DNA from 3 places in the Vreelandella hamiltonii genome. Region 1 is predicted to be linked to each of the others. Evidence: riboswitches for the same ligand, from Rfam matches in the RefSeq annotation. Region 1 holds a riboswitch; each other region holds the start of a gene.

Region 1 (6,229 bases):
TCGTCTCGCTGGGCCGGGTTGCGCAGCCAGATGGCATCGACCCCCAGGCGGAAAAACCCCGCCTGGGTTTCATACACGTCGAAGCCGTGTTCATCCAGCAGTTGGCGCACTTCCATGGCCTCTTCATCGGTCACGTGGCGCAACCGGAACAGCAAATGTGCCATGTTAGCCGCCCAATGCCGCCATGCGATCCGCCTGAATCACTTCGATCCAGTAGCCATCCGCGTCCTTGACGAAAATGACGTCTTTCATCTTGCCCTGGTCGGCACGCTTCACGAAGGTGACATCGTGCTCGTCGAACCAGGCCTGGGCGGCCTCCAGGTCCGGCACGCTGAAGCAGATGTGGCCAAACCCCTGGGGCTCGGCATTGCCGTCGTGGTAGGCAAAGTCCTGCTCGGTTTCGGTGCCCCAGTTGTGGGTCAGTTCCAGCAGGCCCTTCTGGCTGAAAGTCCAGGCGGTGCGAGCGTTCTGGTCCTCCGGCACCTGGTCGTCGGCTTCCACGTTGGCCAGAAAATAGAGCGAGAACTGCATTTCTTCGAAATCCAGCCGCCGCAGCACCTGCATGCCAAATACGCGGGAATAGAACGCCAGCGCGCGCTCCGGGTCCTTGACCCGCAGCATGGTGTGATTCAACCGAAACCCTTGGGTCTGGGGAGCCGCAGGGGCAACACCGGGATGCTGTTCACCTGAAAACGACATGACTTTCTCCTGTTGCTGCGTGATGTATCTGGCAATTGGTGCCCAAGTAGGCACTTTGGTACGTAAATACTTTGACGAAGCCCATACCATGTACAAGGCTTTAGGCTGCTGCTAACGCGAACCCCATCGAATCCGCCGTTACCGCCCCTTGGATCATGTATGAGGGCGGCGCTGCGATAATTCTAGCCCCTGCCTGAGGAGGCCGCATGTCACGTGATCTCAATGTACTGGGTGAGCCGCTCACCCCCTGCTGTCACTCGCCCAAGACGGGGTTTTATCGTGATGGCTTTTGCCGGGTCGGCACCGACGATGTGGGGATTCATTCGGTATGTGCCATGGTCACCGAGGAGTTCCTGGCGTTTTCCCGCGCGCAGGGCAATGACCTGGTCACCCCGCGCCCCGAGTACGGCTTTCCTGGCCTGCGGCCCGGTGATCGCTGGTGCCTGTGTGCCCACCGTTGGGCAGAAGCCGCAGAGGTCGGTCTGGCCCCGCCGGTGATTCTGTCAGGCACCAATGCACGCACGCTGGACATCATTCCGCTGATCAAACTGCAACAACACGCCCTGGATGCAGTGCACTAGGCCTGCCAGCGCGCGGGGCGCTTCCCCAGGCATTGGTCGCAGTGGATTTTCTATGCAACTCTTCTACACTACTATCTCTATAGCTGTACATTCCGCGTATCGTTAGCCTGGGAGTGTGTCATGACCGACATTGAAATGACGCTAGATGATCGCCTGACGTTGAAGCAGTTGGCCAACGCGCTACAGAACGGCTTTTCCCCCATCGTGGAGGTCGTCTCGATGGATGGCATCTACAAGGTCCGCTTTCATCATGCCCACGGCGTCTCGGACCTGAGCAATGCACAGGGACAAGTCAGCACGTTTCTGGGCACCGGCGAAATCCGCGACACCCTCGGGCAACTGGGGCTGACCCACGGCGTATTGACCTGTTCCGACCAGTGTGGCGACGAGATGATCGGCGTCTCGGGCAGCGCCATGACGCCCGATGAAATGCTGACCTACGGCACACGCATCGCGTTTCGCTGATCTTTCCGCGCCATTGGCTTTACACATCCCGCCTGGCCGAGGATAGTACGCCTACGACAGGGGCGCCGCGACGCGGCTGAGAAGCACCCTTTGAACCTGAACCGGATAGCACCGGCGTAGGGAGTCGTGGTGCTTCCATTCACCACCTCCCTGCCGGGAGGAAGTCATGACCCTACCCAGCCCACGCGAGACGCTGCTCGCGCTGCGTGACCAGACCCCGCTGGTTCACTGCATCACCAACTACGTTGCCATGAACAGTACCGCCAACCTGCTGCTGGCCGCCGGGGCCTCCCCCGCCATGCTGCATGCCCAGGAAGAAGTGGCGGAATTTACCGCCATCGCGGGAGCGCTCTCGATCAACATCGGTACGCTCTCTACTCCTTGGGCCGAAGCCATGCAGCTGGCCGCCCAATCAGCCCAGGCCCACGCGGTGCCCTGGGTGCTGGACCCGGTTGCCGTAGGTGCCACGCGGCTGCGCCAGCAAACCTGCCTGTCCCTGCTGGCTTACCAGCCCAGTGTGATTCGTGCCAATGCTTCGGAAATCATGGCGCTGAGCGGCCTTGCCCACCAGGGCCGGGGCGTGGATGCCACGGTCAGCACCGACGATGCCACCCAAGCGGCCATCACCCTGGCGCGTCGGTATCACTGTGTCGTCGCCATGACCGGGGCCACCGATATCGTCACCGATGGCCAGTCGCTGTATCGTTTGACCGGCGGCCACCCGCTGATGCCACGGGTAACCACCCTGGGCTGCGGGCTCAGCGCGCTGGTCGCCGGTTTCGTGGCGGCCAACCGTCACGCCCCGCTGGCCGCCACGCTCGGCGCCCTGACCTACTTTAATCTGGCAGGCAGCCACGCCGGGCAGCAGGCCGAAGGGCCGGGCAGTTTCTATGTGGCGCTGCTGGATACCCTGTACTCGCTCACGGCAGATGACCTGCCTGCACTACCTCACTCGGAGACCCTACATGTCGGTTGATCTTACGCTCTACCTGGTCACGGATGCTCAGCTATGCGCCTCCACGGGCCTGGAACGTACCGTGGAAGCCGCCGTGGCAGGAGGCGTCACGCTGGTCCAGCTACGCGACAAGCAGGCCAGCGACGAGGCCATGATTGCCCAGGCCAAGCGTCTCAAGGAAGTGCTGGCAGGTAGCGGAGTGCCGCTGATCATCAATGACCGGCTGAACGTGGCGCACGCCAGCGGTGCCGACGGCTTGCACGTTGGCCAGAGCGATACGGACGTGATGCAGGCCCGCCAGGTACTGGGCGAGCAGGCGATCATCGGGCTCTCCATCAATACTCTGGAACAGTTGCAGCGTGCCCCCGTGGCGCTGCTGGATTACGTGGGGCTGGGGCCTGTGTTTGCCACCGGGAGCAAGCAGGACCACGCGCAGCCCATCGGTTTTACCGGGCTGGCCCAACTGGCCAGTGCCTGTCCGCTGCCCAGCGTGGCCATCGGTGGCTTGAAAGCCGAGCACGCCGCCCAGGTGAAAGCCGCCGGTGCCCACGGGCTCGCGGTGATCTCGGCCATTTGCGGCCATCCTGACCCACGTCAGGCGGCCCAGGCGTTCTTCAGGTCATGACCCAGTTCGACCAGCTGACAGCCTTCGTCAAGGTGGCCGAGTTGGGCAGTTACACGCGGGCGGCGGAGGCCCTGGACCTCTCGCGCACCTTGCTATCGCGCCGGGTCATGGCGCTCGAGGAATCGCTGGGCGCGCGGCTGATACAGCGCACCACCCGGCGGCTGCACCTGACGGAAGCAGGCGAGCGCTATCTGGCCCGCGCACAGGCGATCCTGCTGGCTCTGGAGGAGGCTGCCAATGAAGTGGGTAGCGGCCTTCAAAGCGTGAGCGGACGACTGCGCATCAACGGGCCCATGAGCTTTGGCACTCGCTACCTGGCTCCCGAGGTGGCTCGCTTCATGCGGGATCATCCCCACCTGGAGGTGCGCCTGGACCTCAATGACCGCCGTGTAGACCTGCTCGAAGAGGGATACGACCTGGCCATTCGCATTGGCAGCCTGCCGGATTCCAGCCTGGTGGCCAAGCGCCTGGCACGCTGCCAGATGGTGTTCTGCGCCTCTCCTGACTACCTGGCACAGCACGGCACTCCCACCCGCCTGGAGGCGCTGGCCGACCATCGTTGCCTACGCTATCGCAGCGGCCAGAACAGCGGCGACTGGCGCGTGGGGCAGCAGTGGTTGAGTGTCGACGGACCGCTGGAGAGCAATAACGGCGATATGCTGACCCATGCCGCGGAAGCCGGGCTAGGTATCGCCCATCAGCCCAGCTTCCTGGTGACCGAAAGCATCGCCCAGGGCCGCCTGGTGCCGCTATTGCAGGAGATACCTCCCACGTACCTGGACATCCACGCGCTCTATCCTGCCCGGCAGTTTTTGCCTGCCAAAGTGGCACGCCTGATCGACCAGTTGACGGTTGCCTGGGGCGACCCACCCGCCTGGGAGAAGGCGCTGGGATTGTCGCGCCCAGCGCAACAGTGAAGTGCCAAAAGCAGGGATTATCCAGACAGGCAGTCGTCGTAAAGTGGCGTCATCGCATCCAGAGGGGATGCCGACGACCACGAGAGAACACCATGACGACGACACTGACGACTCAAGCATCACACCTGCATGCCACTGCCCTGCTGCGCATCAGCCTGGGTATCATGACCCTGGCCCACGGGCTGTTGAAAGTATTCGTGTTCACCCTGCCTGGAACGGTCGGCTATTTTGAGTCGCTGGGCCTGCCAGGCTTTCTGGCCTACCTGACCATTGCGGCGGAAGTCGGCGGAGGCCTGGCCCTGCTGCTGGGTATCTATACGCGCTGGGTCAGCCTGGCCCTGGTACCGGTTTTGCTGGGAGCCGCCTGGGTACATATCGGTAACGGCTGGCTCTTTTCCAACCCGGGCGGCGGCTGGGAATTCCCGGTATTCTGGGCCATTGCACTGGTCGTGCAAGCCGGCCTTGGCAGCGGCAGCCTGGTCGTTGCACGCCGCTTCGCGTGAGCCACTGGCCTGCTGGCGTCCCTACGCTGGCAGGCCACACATCGAGGTGCCTTATGTTACCTAGCCTGTTTATCTCTCACGGCTCGCCCATGCTGGCGCTGACCCCCACGCCCGCTCACCAGTTCCTGCGTGAGCTGGGCCAGACGCTTCGCCCCAAGGCCATCGTCGTGGTCTCAGCCCACTGGGAAACGCCGGAGCTGCTCATCAGTCAGAGCGCTCACCCCGAGACCCTCCACGATTTTGGCGGTTTTCCGGCGGCGTTGTTCGCCGTGCAGTACCCGGCACCGGGGGACCCAGCCCTGGCCGCAACGCTGGGCAACACGCTCGGTGCCAGACTCGTGGAGCGCGGCATGGACCACGGCGCTTGGGTGCCACTTTCCCTGATGTACCCCGAGGCCAGGCTACCGGTCGTGTCGCTGTCGCTTCCCAGCCGGTGGAGCAACGCGGCGCTGATGGAGTTGGGCCAGCGGCTTGCCCACCTGCGCAGCGAAGGTATTCTGGTCGTGGGCTCCGGCAGCCTGACCCATAACCTGCATGCGCTACTGCCCCAGGGCAGCCAGGCACCAGGCTGGGTGGATGCCTTTGCCGATTGGGCACACACTCAACTGGAAAAAGACGCGCGGGAGGCGCTGCTGACATGGCAAACGGCTCCCCATGCCCAGCGCAACCATCCCACGCCGGAGCACTTCCAACCGTTACTGGTCGCCATGGGAGCCGGGGGCCAGGGCCAGCGGCTGCACCATAGCGTCGAGCACGGCGTGCTGGCGATGGATGTCTACGCGTTCAACTGACGGCCACGCCCAGATGGCTGGCCTGGGCGGGGGTGTGGGAGGGAGCGGTAGGAAGATCCCGCATCAACAGGGCAAACTCCCACTGCTCCGGGGCGATGGGCGCGCCAGGTAGCGCTATGCGGACACGATGCCCTGAGCCGGGTGCGGCAGTCTGATACTCACCGCGCCCGTTTTCCATCTGCTTCAGCACGAAACGACGATTGCCAGAGGGCAGCATCAGCTCCATGGCATCGCCCACCTCGAAGCGGTTCTTGACCTCGACGTCCAGCAGGCTGCCCGTGGCATCGACACCGATGATGTCGCCCACGAACTGCTGGTGTACGCCAACGGAGTGGCCGCGCTCGTAGTTCTGAAACTCATCGTGCACATGGCGGCGGTAAAAGCCCTCGGTATAGCCCCGGTTGGCCAGGTTTTCCAACTGATCCATCAAGCCCATGTCGAAGGGGCGGCCTGCCACGGCATCGTCAATGGCCTGACGATACACCTGCGCAGTACGCGCCACGTAGTAGTGGGACTTGGTACGTCCTTCGATCTTCAGTGACGCCACACCCAGGCGCGCCAAGCGTGCCACGTGCTGCACGGCGCGCAGGTCCTTGGAGTTGAACAGGTAAGTGCCGTGCTCGTCTTCGTAGAGGGGCATCCGCTTGCCCGGCCGGGAGACATCTTCGATCAACGCGGCCCGCTCGGTGTCCG
Region 2 (6,229 bases), on a different contig from region 1:
ATGCTGGTGGAAAGGCACGGCCACTCCGTGGTGCGCCGCCTCCACCGGCACCGTACGGACCTCTGGGGAGTCTGCCAACAGGCTGCTTTCGGTGAACAGACGGGCTTCGTCTTCACCATCGAACCACTGGGCAATGTAGCCCTGGCGCTCGACGAAGTGGGCGGGGCGCTCTCCTTCCAGAACCGTGCTCAGCAGCGCCGGGTCGGCCACCTCGATATCGGCGTGGTCGCCGTGGTCATGGAAAGCGATGCCGGTATTGATCACCGACACCGTGTTTGCCGCTCCTTGTACGGCAAATACCGCCTCGCCGCTACGGGTGCGATGCAGCGCCGCCGGGCCTTCCAGCTCGAAGGTGTCCAGCAACGACTTCTCCGTGGCGTCGATGACGTGGACCACGGCATCCTGCTGGTCGGCGACCACCAGCCGCCAGGCCGTGACGTTTTCATCGTCGCCATGGCTGTGGCTATGGCTATGGGAGTGGTCGTGGGCCTGCACGGCGGCACTGCCTACCGCGAAAGCGAGCGCGGTCAACGCTTTGCCTACAAACATCGGGGTCATCGTTTCTCTCTCCTTGAGCCCAGAAGGGGCGTGGTTAATCACCTGGGTGGCTACTGCAGTGCCGTGACCAGGGTGTCGACGTTATGGCGCATCATGTCGAGGTAGCTGGCCGCCGGGCCATCCTCCCGCGACAGCGCGTCCGAGTAGAGGGTGCCGCTGAGCGACAGGCCGGCCTCCTGAGCGATTTGCTCGACCAGCCGAGGGTTGGAAATGTTTTCGGCAAATACCGCCACGGCGCTCTGCTGCTCGATGGCATCGATCAGCTTCGCCACATGGGCGGCGGTGGCTTCGGATTCGGTGGAGACCCCCTGCGGGGCCAGAAAGCGCACGCCGTAGGCCTCTTCGAAGTAGCGAAAGGCATGGTGAGCCACCACCACGGTACGCCGGGATTCGGGAATCGTGGCGATGCGCGCGTGGATTTCCTGCTCCAGCGCTTCCAGGTCCTGTTCGTAGCGCTGCTGGTTGGTGCGGTAGGTATCGCAGCCTTCCGGGTCCGCCTCGCAGAAGGCGTCGGCAATGCGCGCGACATATGCCTTGGCATTGGGCACCGACTGCCACGCGTGGGGGTCATAGGGCGCTTCATGGAACACCGCCCGGTCGCCATAAAAGTGGTAGTGCCTGCCCATGGGGTCTTCGAGATGCACCGCGTGCTCCGAGACGGTGACCACGCTGGCTTCGGTACCACTGGCCTCGATCAGACGGGTAAGAAAGCCCTCGAACATTAGGCCATTGATGAGCACCACGTCTGCCTGCGCCACCTGGCGAACGTCGGCGGGGGTGGGCTCGTAAACGTGGGCGTCGTCGTTGGCGCCCACGATGCTGGTCAGCGCGATGCGTTCACCACCGACCTGGCGGGCCAGGTCTTCGATGATCGAGAACGAGGCCACCACGTTCAGGGCGGGCTCATCGGCCATGGCGTTCAGGCTGCCCAGCGCCATCATGCCCGCCGCCAGCAGAGAAGGTACGCGTTTCAACAGACCCACGGTGAGGCTCCTTGATTGAATGTATATGTTATAACATAACAACAAAGGGGCCGAACATGAAAGAGGTCGAACATCCAGTGGGTTGCTCCCCCCGCCCGCAGGCGGGGGGAGAGCGGTCACACCTCCTGGTACAGCTCGCTGCCTTCCCGGCGGAATTTCTCCGCCTGCTCCTGCATGCCGCGCTTCACCGCCTCGGCGTCGCTTTCGCTGGCGTTTTCCGGGGTGCGGTCGCGGTAGGTGTCGCGCACTTCCTGGCTGATCTTCATCGAGCAGAACTTCGGCCCGCACATGGAGCAGAAGTGGGCCACCTTGGCGGAATCCTTCGGCAGGGTTTCATCGTGGAATTCCCGGGCGGTGTCCGGGTCCAGGCCCAGGTTGAACTGGTCTTCCCAGCGGAACTCGAAGCGCGCCTTGGAGAGCGCGTTATCGCGCCGCTGCGCCGCCGGGTGGCCCTTGGCCAAATCCGCCGCGTGGGCGGCAATCTTGTAGGTGATGATGCCGGTTTTCACGTCATCCTTGTTGGGCAGGCCCAGGTGCTCTTTCGGCGTTACGTAGCAGAGCATGGCGCAGCCAAACCAGCCAATCATCGCCGCCCCAATGCCAGAGGTAATGTGGTCGTAGCCGGGGGCGATATCCGTCACCAGCGGGCCGAGGGTATAGAAGGGCGCTTCGTCGCAGTACTCCAGCTGCTTGTCCATGTTCTCCTTCACCAGGTGCATGGGCACGTGGCCGGGGCCTTCGATCATCACCTGCACGTCGTGTTTCCAGGCAATGTGGGTGAGTTCGCCCAGGGTTTTCAGCTCCGCCATTTGCGCTTCGTCGTTGGCATCGGCAATGGAGCCGGGGCGCAGGCCGTCGCCCAGCGAGAACGCCACATCGTACTGCTTGCAGATCTCGCAGATCTCCTCGAAATGGGTGTACAGGAAGCTCTCCTGATGGTGATACAAGCACCACTTCGCCATGATGGAACCGCCACGGCTGACGATGCCGGTGACGCGGTTGGCGGTGAGCGGCACGTAGCGCAGCAGTACCCCGGCGTGGATAGTGAAGTAATCCACCCCCTGTTCCGCCTGCTCGATCAGCGTATCGCGGAAGATCTCCCAGGTGAGGTTCTCGGCAATGCCGTTGACCTTCTCCAGCGCCTGATAGATGGGCACCGTGCCAATCGGCACCGGCGAGTTGCGGATGATCCACTCGCGGGTTTCATGGATGTTCTGGCCGGTGGAGAGATCCATGATGGTATCCGCGCCCCAGCGGATGCCCCAGGTCATCTTGTCCACTTCCTCTTCGATGGAAGAGGTGACCGCCGAGTTGCCCAGGTTGCCGTTGATCTTCACCAGGAAGTTGCGGCCAATGATCATCGGCTCGCTTTCCGGGTGGTTGATGTTGTTGGGAATGATCGCCCGGCCACGGGCCACCTCATCGCGCACGAACTCCGGCGTGATCTCCTTGGGCAAGCTGGCGCCGAAGCTCTGGCCCGCATGCTGATGGCCCAGAATGCGCTCTACTTCTGCCGTTCCCAACGCCTGGCGGCGCTGGTTTTCCCGCAGGGCGATAAATTCCATTTCCGGCGTGATGATGCCCTGGCGGGCGTAGTGCAGCTGGGTCACGTTCTTGCCCGCTTTCGCCCGGCGGGGTGTGCGGGTCAAATCAAAGCGCAGCTGGGCAAGGGTAGGGTCGTTGGCGCGGCGCTGGCCATACTGGCTGGTGGGGCCATCCAAAAACTCGGTGTCATTGCGCTCTTCGATCCAGGCCCGGCGCAGCTCCGGCAGGCCCTGGCGCAAATCGATGCAGGCGTTGGGGTCGGTGTAGGGGCCGGAAGTGTCGTACACCAGCAGCGGCGGGTTCTGCTCATCCACGCCGCTGGTTTTGGTGGGCGAGAGGGTAATTTCCCGAAACGGCACGCGAATATCCGGCCGTGAGCCTTCCACGTACACCTTGCGCGAGCCGGGCAGTGGGGCCACGGCGGCGGCATCGACCTGGGCGGTTTCGGCTAAAAAGTGCGCGGTTCTGCTTTTGACGGTCTTGGTCATGACGGTTGCTCTGTGTTGTAGGAGGTTATTCAGAAAGGTCTAAACCCATCTGCCAGAAGTCGATTTCCAGGCGGGTGGCATCGCGGAAGATCTTGCTCAGCTCAGCAAAACGGGCAGGGGTGACATCCGCCAGGCGGGCATCGAGCCACGCAAGCTCGGCCTGCATGGCGGCCTGGAACTCCTCGCCTTCGTACATGGCGATCCAGGCATCGAAAGGATTCTGCTCGCCGCGCAGCGTAGAGGGCTGCGCGTTCAGCCAGTTGGCGATTTCGCCGTAGCCCACCAGGCACGGGGCCAGCGCCACGTGCAAATCGAGCAGGTCGCCGCGGTTGCCGGTGTCCAGCACATAGCGGGTGTAGGCCAGCGTAGCGCGGGCTTCGGGAAGTTCGGCAAGCTCCTGCTCGCTGATGCCCCACTCCTGGCAAAAGCCCACGTGCAGGCCCAGCTCCACATCCACGATGGCTTTCAGGCCCTCGTGGGCTTGGCGCAAATCCGCCAAGGTAGGGCTTTTGTAAGTGGCCAGCGCGTAGGCGCGGGCGAAGTGGATCAAGAACAGGTAATCCTGCTTCAGGTAGTGGCGAAACGACGCCTCAGGCAGCGTGGCGTTGCCCAGCTGACGCACGAAATCGTGCTCGATGTAAGCGCGCCAATCGTTCTGGCAAGCGGTGGTGAGATCGGTAAAGCGGTAGCCCATATTGAATGCCTCCGGTGGTACAGCGAACCGGCGCACGGGCGAAAGGAGAGTGAGTTGGGGCAAGGTATCAGGTGAACACGGCGCACCCCAACCACCGCTTGATTCCTACGCCGGTACTAGCCGGATCAGGTTCAACGGGCCCCGCCGTGACGACTTGCTGTAGCAGCCAGCCGTATAGCGATCTCAGCCGGTTCCACCGGCACCCCGTCAAGCAGTATTCAGCGCAGTGTAGGAGGCGGGTGGGGGAGATGCAAGGGGGCGTATTTTATTGGGCGCACAGAGGTGGTCTGCCGTGAGAGCAATAAACGACAAGAAAAAGGCGATGGCGTTGAGTGCTTGACCCCCATGGTTACCTTGACGCGTTCCATCAGTTTCATGAGGAAATGGCTCCATATTGCTGTTTATAAAAACAGTAATATTGAGGTGAGTAAAACGCGCAAGCCCGAGAATTTTGGCTACATCGCCAAAATTCTCTTTGCACGCTGTAGAATCAATGAGGTAGATTCAATTTGGTGGCTATGAAACCTCAGTCATTGTGATGTCACGTTCATTGAGGTTTCATGGCAGGACGTATAATCACTGTTAGGTGCGCGAGTATCAAAGTATGAGATGTTGTAGCAGAGAACTCAAAAATCCAGACATCGTTGACGGAACTGCATACTTTGTTTGCCCTGAATGCGGTGGTGTTCGAGAAGTTGAAAACTATCGAGTTTACACGCACGAAGAAGCTCTTAGTTACTTCAAGGAAAAATATGGATTCACACTACCTAAAGAGTATGTGAAATTCTCCGAATCAGAAGAAACTAAGGTAGTTAAACTCCCGTCTTGTGAAAACGAAACTCTACAATACTATTTTGGTGAAGGCTTTTACGAAATTGGCACGTTTGCAAGCGTAGATCCTAATTCGGAATACTCAATATATAGCTCCATAAGCTCTGGCAGAGAGTGGGGCCTTCCGGAAACATATGTGCCGCTAGAAGGTGATGGCCATACATGGTTGGCCCTAGACTATGGAGATTCTTTTACTGAACCCAAGGTTATTGTCACAGAGACGGATGAAGGCAATAGTCTAGTTGTGGCAAATACTTTTAATGAGTTTGTATCAAATCTCCTTCAATATGAAGAGGTTTATGATTTAAATGGTAATGTAATCTACAGTGAATAAAGCACCTAACAAGTCAAAGCACGCGGACTTGGTAAAGCTGTCACCTTTTTCGCTTGCGCAAAAAAGCCGCCAACTTCACTAATCCGGTGTTTGAGGCGTTAGCACTACAACCCAAAGGAGAGAGAATGGACACTTTTAAAGCATCAGTACAATACAATGACATGAAAGGTAGCGCAGCTGCCGACCGCGCGGATAAAGAGAATGCAGCAAAGTGGCTCAAAGACAATGACTTGATCAGCGACGAAGAGTTTGTTGTAGGCGTCAAAATGTGGGCTGGAGAGAATCATGGCACCCATAAGGATCCAGTTTACGTTACGTTCTTCGTGACCGACCTGAAGGGGCACCCTGATCTTCCTTCTTTGCTTGCTGCTAGTGGTGATGTAATAGAAGCAAGGCGCGTACGCGTGGATATGAACCTCGTTGACTTCTTCGGTCTGTTCAAACGACTGGAAATTACTTTGTCGAATGGCGGCATGCTAGAAGGAAAGTCTTATCCGTATGAATAGGCAGTGTGCTAACAAACGCGTTAAAGGCGACGCTCGTACCTCGCGCGCTTTACGCGGGCGTTAACACTCAAGGAGAGACTGTGCCTCTATACAAGTATTTGACACCTGAGAATACGTTGAGGGTTTTGGATGGGAGTGTCAGATTTACTCAACCTGGGGCTTTCAATGACCCGTTTGAAATGGTTCCAGAATTACATGTTCCGGAGGATTTCGAACCCAAAGATATCTCTATCAGCTTTGACGTACTTGCACCAAGAAGGCAGCCAAGTGTTGGAGAATTACCAATTGAC
Region 3 (6,229 bases), on a different contig from region 1:
ATCGCCCTGGGTTCCGTGGGGGAGCTTGAGAATCTCCAGGGTGTGGAACAGACGACGCTTGGCAGCTTCCAGTGCGGCCCAGCGCTCGCGGTGACCCTCTACGTTCAGGTCGGGAATCACATCGTTGTAGCGGCAGCAGTCGCACAGCGTGTCGGCTTCGCCTTCGGTCATGATCACCATGCGGTTGCATACGTTCTCTACCGCGTAATTATGGCACTTCATCAAGAGGGTGCCGCAGCCTTCGTGGGTGCAGCGGTATCCGCCGCCTTCCAAAGGGGCCAAGGCAACGATATTGCTGCAGGCCGGGCACCAGCCGACTTCCGACTCACAGGCAACACAATGGGTGTTCTCGAAGAACAGCGGGTTGCCGCACTGGCAATTGAACGCTTGCATGGATACCTCCTTGTGGAAAGCCACGTTATGCATCGTCGATAGGCAGGTTGAGAAGGCGCCCTGACAGCATAGCGAGGCTCTTTCCTTGAGGGAAAGGCTATTTCCCCAGTGCGGTGAATTTAGCTTTATCGAGTGGCTAATTGACGTTTACGTCAACTTGCTGATATACCCTAGGGGCTCCTTATTCAACCCCATAACAAACACAACCACGAGGAACGTCTGTATGTCCGTTCGCCAGATACCCATGTATATCGATGGCCAGCCGGTCGAGTCGCAAAGCCAGGAGTGGCGCGATGTCGTCAATCCGGCGACCCAGCAGGTCGTGGCCCGGGTGCCTTTCTGTACCCCTGACGAGGTAGAGCGTGCCATTGCCAGTGCCAAAACCGCGTTCAAGGAGTGGCGCAAGGTGCCGCTGGGCAAGCGCATGCGCATCATGCTGAAACTTCAGGCCCTGATTCGTGAGCATACCGCGGAACTCGCCGCGCTGATCACCGAAGAGCATGGCAAGACGCTGCCTGACGCAGAAGGCGAAGTAGGCCGCGGGCTGGAAGTGGTCGAGCACGCCTGCTCGATTGCGTCTCTGCAACTGGGTGAACTCGCCGAAAACGCGGCCAATGAGGTCGATGTGTATACCATGCATCAGCCGCTGGGCGTGGGCGCCGGGATCACGGCGTTCAACTTCCCCATCATGCTGCCTTGCTTCATGTTTCCGCTGGCCATTGCCACGGGCAATACGTTCGTTCTGAAGCCTTCCGAGCAGGACCCCAGCTCGACCATGCGGCTGGTGGAACTGGCCCATGAGGCGGGTATTCCGGCGGGCGTGCTCAACGTGGTGCATGGCGGGCCCGAAGTTGCCAACCAGATTGCCGACCATCAGGACATCAAGGCGCTGTCGTTCATTGGCTCTACCCATGTGGGATCGCTGCTGTATGGCCGTGCGGCGGCGGCAGGTAAGCGTATGCAGTCCATGATGGGGGCCAAGAACCACTGTGTGGTGATGCCGGATGCCAACCGTAGTCAGGCCATCGACAGCCTGCTGGGGTCGGCCTTTGGGGCAGCGGGTCAGCGCTGTATGGCCAACTCGGTGGTGGTGCTGGTAGGCGAGGCGCAGGAGTGGCTGAGCGATATCGAAGCAGGCGCCCGTAGCATGAAGGTCGGCCCCGGTACCCAGCGGGATGCCGACCTGGGGCCGCTGGTGTCTCCTCAGGCCAAGGAGCGTGTCGAGCGCTTGATCACCGCCGGTGAAAAAGAGGGGGCCACGCTGCTGGTGGATGGCCGAGGCTACACAGTAGAAGGGTATCCGGAGGGCAACTTCGTGGGGCCGACGCTGTTTGCCAACGTCACGCCGGAGATGACCATTTACCGGGAAGAAATATTCGGTCCGGTGCTATGCGTGGTGGGGGTCGAGACGCTGGATGATGCCATCGACTTCATCAACGCCAACCCGAACGGCAACGGCACGTCGATTTTCACCAACTCGGGCTGGGTGGCGCGCCGATTCGAAACCGATATCGACGTTGGTCAGATCGGTATCAACGTGCCGATTCCGGTGCCGGTGGCCTATTTCAGCTTCACCGGCTCTCGGGCTTCCAAACTGGGGGATTTGGGCCCCAACGGCAAGCAGGCCATCGCGTTCTGGACGCAAACCAAAACGGTGACCGCACGCTGGTTCGAGCCCGAAAACGTCTCCAGCGGCATCAATAGCACCATTGCGCTCTAGATATTTGGCGAACCGCTGACGCATCAGGGGCCCTCTGCCACGGCAGAGGGCCCCTGGGGATCAGACGGGTTCGAAAAGTGGCAGGCTGTCGCGCAGGAGCTGTTCTATAGGCTCCAGTTGGCTTTCATGCAGCACCAGCAGGTAAGGAGCATCCTGTTCATCGTTGAGTGGCGCAAGGAGTGCAAACTCGCCCTCTTCAAGATGGAACTCATGGATTTCTCGCAGCCCGTGGGGAGTTTCGCACTGAGAGCAGCGATAGGTGTCGTCTTCGCCGTACACCAGGCGGTGATACATCTTGAACAGCGTGTACAGCGCTAACCCCCCTTCGAACGCTTGCCAGCGAGCGGGTGTTTCTCGAATGTCTTCGTTCAAGACCAGACCTTCGGCCTCGGCATCGGCAATGGCGTCGGCCAGCGGTTCTGCCAGAATGGCGCTGCCATCGGCGGGCAGCGGTGCATTTTGCTGATTCGCCGCCGTAAAGCGCGCAGCAGCAGCATGAAAATCTGCCAGGCTGTTGAGATGGAAGTCCGCATGTTGCAGGTCGGCTGGCTCGAAACCGCCGTTCTCCCAGCCGTGAATGACACGTAGCGTAATTTGACCCCGGGCGATGGGGCGGGCCAATAAGGCATGAAGCATGATACGGATATGCAGCTGGCGTTCATCCGTGTCGTTTTCGAACGCACGGTAAGGGTCGGCGAACAATGCATGCAAACGCCCCGGCGTGTGCTCTCTTGCTTCAGAATAAGACATGGTGGTTTCCCTGTTACAGACGCCGTTTGCTCAACGCTGCCTTTTTTATGAAATACAGTCGATAAGAGTATGGCGAGCCTCAAGGTGTAATGAAAGTCTAATCCGTTAGCATTTTGTTAACCATGACCCCGTATCGCGCAAGGCGTTTATCAACACGACAAAAAAGAGGTAAGCATGTCTGCGTCATTACTCGGAGTTCTACCTGATGGGGCGCGTGCCCAAACCTGCCTAGGCAAGGGCGCATAACGCACGGCAGCGCTTTACCAGGGCGCTCCTTTCAGTGAAGATACCGCCTTCATTCACTGTCGCCAGGGGAGCCCTTCGTGGGCTGAGAATGCACGTCATGCAGACCCTGGAACCTGATCCGGATAGTACCGGCGGAGGAAGCGCGACATGCCGTACCTGACGTCTGCAGTGCTGGGCGCAGCGCTGTGCTGCTTTGCATTTTTAGGCCTTCGGGCGCGTTTTGGGGGAAGCTCGCTGGATGACTACGTCACGGCGCGCAACTCGCAAACGGCAACGACCCTGGGGTTCTCTTTTCTGGCCTCGGGAATGGGGGCCTGGATTCTCTTTGCGCCGCCTGAAATTGGCGCCTTCGTGGGGCCGGTGGCGCTGCTGGGCTATGCCGTGGGCTCGGCGCTGCCCTTCCTGGTGCTGGGGCTTTATGGCCCCAGAATACGTCGTGCGCTACCCGCCGGGCGCAGTATCGCCGAGTTTGCCGAAGCGTGTTATGGCAAGGGGGTCCGTCACTATGTCACGCTTGCCTCCGTGGCGTATATGGGGTGCTTTCTGGCAGCTGAGCTGACGGCCATCGGCGCCATTACCGCGCTACTGTCAGACGTTCCGCCTGCCTGGGTCATCATTGGTGTGGCGCTGACGACCCTCATCTATACCGTGCTCGGTGGCCTGCGCGCCAGTTTGGCCACCGACCGCTGGCAGGCCTGGCTGCTCTTGATACTGTTATGCGCCGTGGCGGGCGTCACGTTATGGCGCCTGCCTTCCATGCCCAGCGATGCGGCGCTACCGGACGTCCCCCTCGGGGCGTCGCTGAGCGTGGCGCTGACGCTGATCATTGCCGTGACCGCGGCCAATTTGTTTCACCAGGGCTACTGGCAGCGGCTCTGGGCGGCTCAGGATAGCGCCAGTCTTGGCCGTGGCGCGTGGCTGGGGGCCGTCATGACGGTGCTGGTGGTCATGGTGATTGGTGGTGTCGGCATGATGGCGGCACTCAGTGGGGTGAGCCTGGGCGAGCCACCGATGCCCTTTTTTGCCCTGTTGGCAGAGGCTCCTGTCTGGATCACACTCCCGGCTCTGGTGCTAGCCGTCACGCTGGTGACTTCCAGCGTGGATACGTTGCAAAACGGCATTGCCTCGCTGTGGGCAACGGGAGATCAGCCAAAAGCGTTGCATGCAGCGCGCTGGATCACGGTGCTGCTGATGGTGCCGGTGATCCTCATCGCCTTGCAAGGGCTATCGGTACTGAGGCTGTTTTTGATAGCCGACTTGCTGTGTGCGGCCATCGTGGTGCCAGTGCTGCTGGGCCTGTGGCAACGCATGTCGCCGCTGGCGGCGATCAGCGGTGGCGTGGCGGGGCTGGTGGGGGCAGTATTGCCGGGCTGGCTGGGGCAAGGCTCCTTGATGGCAGGCATCATGGCCGCCACGTTTCCTGGCAGTATTCCTACCCTCGGTCCCTTCGTGGGGGCGCTGCTGCTCTCGAGCCTGGTGAGTATCCTCGTGGCGTGGTGGCTCCCTTCAGGCAAGGTGTTAAAAAAATCAACGCGTTAGGCAGGCTGTGCAGTTTCGCGCTATGATGACGAAGGGGTTTGAAATACACAAAGGAGTGTTAACTATATATCGGGTTTAACCACCATGAGCCACCTGTTGCCATCCAATGAAGCGTTGCGTATTGCTGCTTTACAAGAGCTGGCGTTACTGGACACCCCCAATGAGCCGGTATTCGACCGAGTGACTCGGTTGGTCACCGTGCTGTTGAGGGTACCACTCTCCACGGTGACACTCGTGGATACCGACCGACAGTGGTTCAAGTCTCAGGTGGGGCTGGAGCTTTCGGAAACTCCCCGCGACGTGGCGTTTTGTGCCTATACCGTGCTGGCGGAAGCGCCGCTGGTCGTCAACGATGCGCTGCAGGATCCGCGCTTTGCCAGTAACCCTTATGTCATCAAACCCGACGGCATCCGCTTCTACGTCGGCATCCCTCTGAAAACCACCCAGGGGCTGGTGTTGGGCTCCCTGTGTGCCATGGATACCCGGCCCCGCGAACTAACCCCCCAGGAGTTCACCGCGCTACAGGACCTGGCCGATGTGGTGTCCGGTGAAATTCATTTGCGCGAGCGCTTGATTCAGCAAGAGAAGCGCAATGCCAGCTTCAAACGCGACCTTGCGGCGCTGCATCGTAGTCTGGAGCAGCAGATCGAGCGACGTACCCGCGAGCTCAACCTGGTCATCGAGTCGGCTTACGATGCCTACCTGAGTATCGATGATCGTGGCCGGGTGCTGGACTGGAATCGCGCCGCACAAGCCATGTTCGGCTGGTCGCGCAAGGAGGCGTTGGCCCGCCCCATTACCGATCTGATGTTTCCTGCAGGCGTGCCCGGGCAGGACGATCCTTCACCCATTGAATGGGAAGCCCGGCGTCGAGATGGTGGGCGCTTGCCGGTAGAGATTCGCCACCAGCGCTACGAACTCAGTGGGCGATGGCGACGCAGCCTGTTCATCCATGACATTACCGAGCGTCAGCAGTTGGCGCGCCTGCGAGACCAGGAGGCCAGACAAGATGTCTTGACGGAGCTGCCTAACCGCCGCGCCCTCGACGAACGCTTGCCAGAGGCCATGGCGCGTACTCGGCGGAGTCTCGTACCGCTGGCGGTCATGTTTCTCGACCTGGATGGGTTCAAACGAATCAATGACCTGTATGGACATGCCATGGGCGATGAGCTGCTGCGCGACATCGCCAGACGCTTGCAAGCCGCGCTGCGTGAAACGGACTTCGTGGCCCGTTGGGCAGGGGATGAGTTTGTGCTGATACTGGAGAACATGGACAACGACGCCATCGAACCGCTGGCGCAGAAGCTGATCCGCACTATTGAAGATCCGCTGACCATGGGCGACATAGTGCTCGAGGTCAGTACCAGTATCGGCGTGGCCGAGTATGTGCCTGGCGGAGAAGAAACCCCTCAGGAACTGTTGAAACGAGCCGATGTGGCGATGTATGAAGCCAAACGGGCAGGCAAGGCGCAGGCGCGGCTAGCAAGCCCTGTGCTGCCGTCAACCAACGCCAGCGAAGTCAAGGAAAGCACATGATTCGATGTCTGATGACCATACCCGAGGGAGAAGTGCGCGAAGGCG

The links. Region 1 has a riboswitch for thiamine pyrophosphate ahead of thiM (hydroxyethylthiazole kinase). Riboswitches for the same ligand answer to the same signal wherever they lie in the genome.
Region 2: another riboswitch for thiamine pyrophosphate. It lies ahead of tenA (thiaminase II); the one in region 1 lies ahead of thiM (hydroxyethylthiazole kinase).
Region 3: another riboswitch for thiamine pyrophosphate. It lies ahead of IE061_RS06525 (SLC5/6 family protein); the one in region 1 lies ahead of thiM (hydroxyethylthiazole kinase).

Annotation. Positions count from the first base shown of each region.
Region 1 covers NZ_BMXO01000006.1:131,625-137,853, forward strand. Annotated here, with positions in the region: gene IE061_RS08365 (DUF6164 family protein) at 1-164, opposite strand, end outside; gene gloA (lactoylglutathione lyase) at 166-699, opposite strand; gene IE061_RS08375 (DUF2237 family protein) at 906-1,280, shown strand; gene IE061_RS08380 (hypothetical protein) at 1,401-1,745, shown strand; TPP riboswitch at 1,794-1,885, shown strand; gene thiM (hydroxyethylthiazole kinase) at 1,912-2,721, shown strand; gene thiE (thiamine phosphate synthase) at 2,711-3,325, shown strand; gene IE061_RS08395 (LysR family transcriptional regulator) at 3,322-4,242, shown strand; gene IE061_RS08400 (DoxX family protein) at 4,335-4,745, shown strand; gene IE061_RS08405 (DODA-type extradiol aromatic ring-opening family dioxygenase) at 4,799-5,536, shown strand; gene trhP (prephenate-dependent tRNA uridine(34) hydroxylase TrhP) at 5,529-6,229, opposite strand, start outside.
Region 2 covers NZ_BMXO01000001.1:347,764-353,992, reverse strand. Annotated here, with positions in the region: gene aztD (zinc metallochaperone AztD) at 1-558, opposite strand, end outside; gene aztC (zinc ABC transporter substrate-binding protein AztC) at 609-1,541, opposite strand; gene thiC (phosphomethylpyrimidine synthase ThiC) at 1,658-3,574, opposite strand; gene tenA (thiaminase II) at 3,600-4,268, opposite strand; TPP riboswitch at 4,354-4,485, opposite strand; gene IE061_RS01800 (SMI1/KNR4 family protein) at 4,873-5,433, shown strand; gene IE061_RS01795 (hypothetical protein) at 5,559-5,939, shown strand; gene IE061_RS01790 (DUF2971 domain-containing protein) at 6,020-6,229, shown strand, end outside.
Region 3 covers NZ_BMXO01000004.1:151,856-158,084, reverse strand. Annotated here, with positions in the region: gene IE061_RS06540 (zinc-binding metallopeptidase family protein) at 1-393, opposite strand, end outside; gene IE061_RS06535 (CoA-acylating methylmalonate-semialdehyde dehydrogenase) at 617-2,113, shown strand; gene IE061_RS06530 (hypothetical protein) at 2,174-2,863, opposite strand; TPP riboswitch at 3,164-3,267, shown strand; gene IE061_RS06525 (SLC5/6 family protein) at 3,257-4,648, shown strand; gene IE061_RS06520 (diguanylate cyclase domain-containing protein) at 4,733-6,184, shown strand; gene IE061_RS06515 (magnesium transporter CorA family protein) at 6,181-6,229, shown strand, end outside.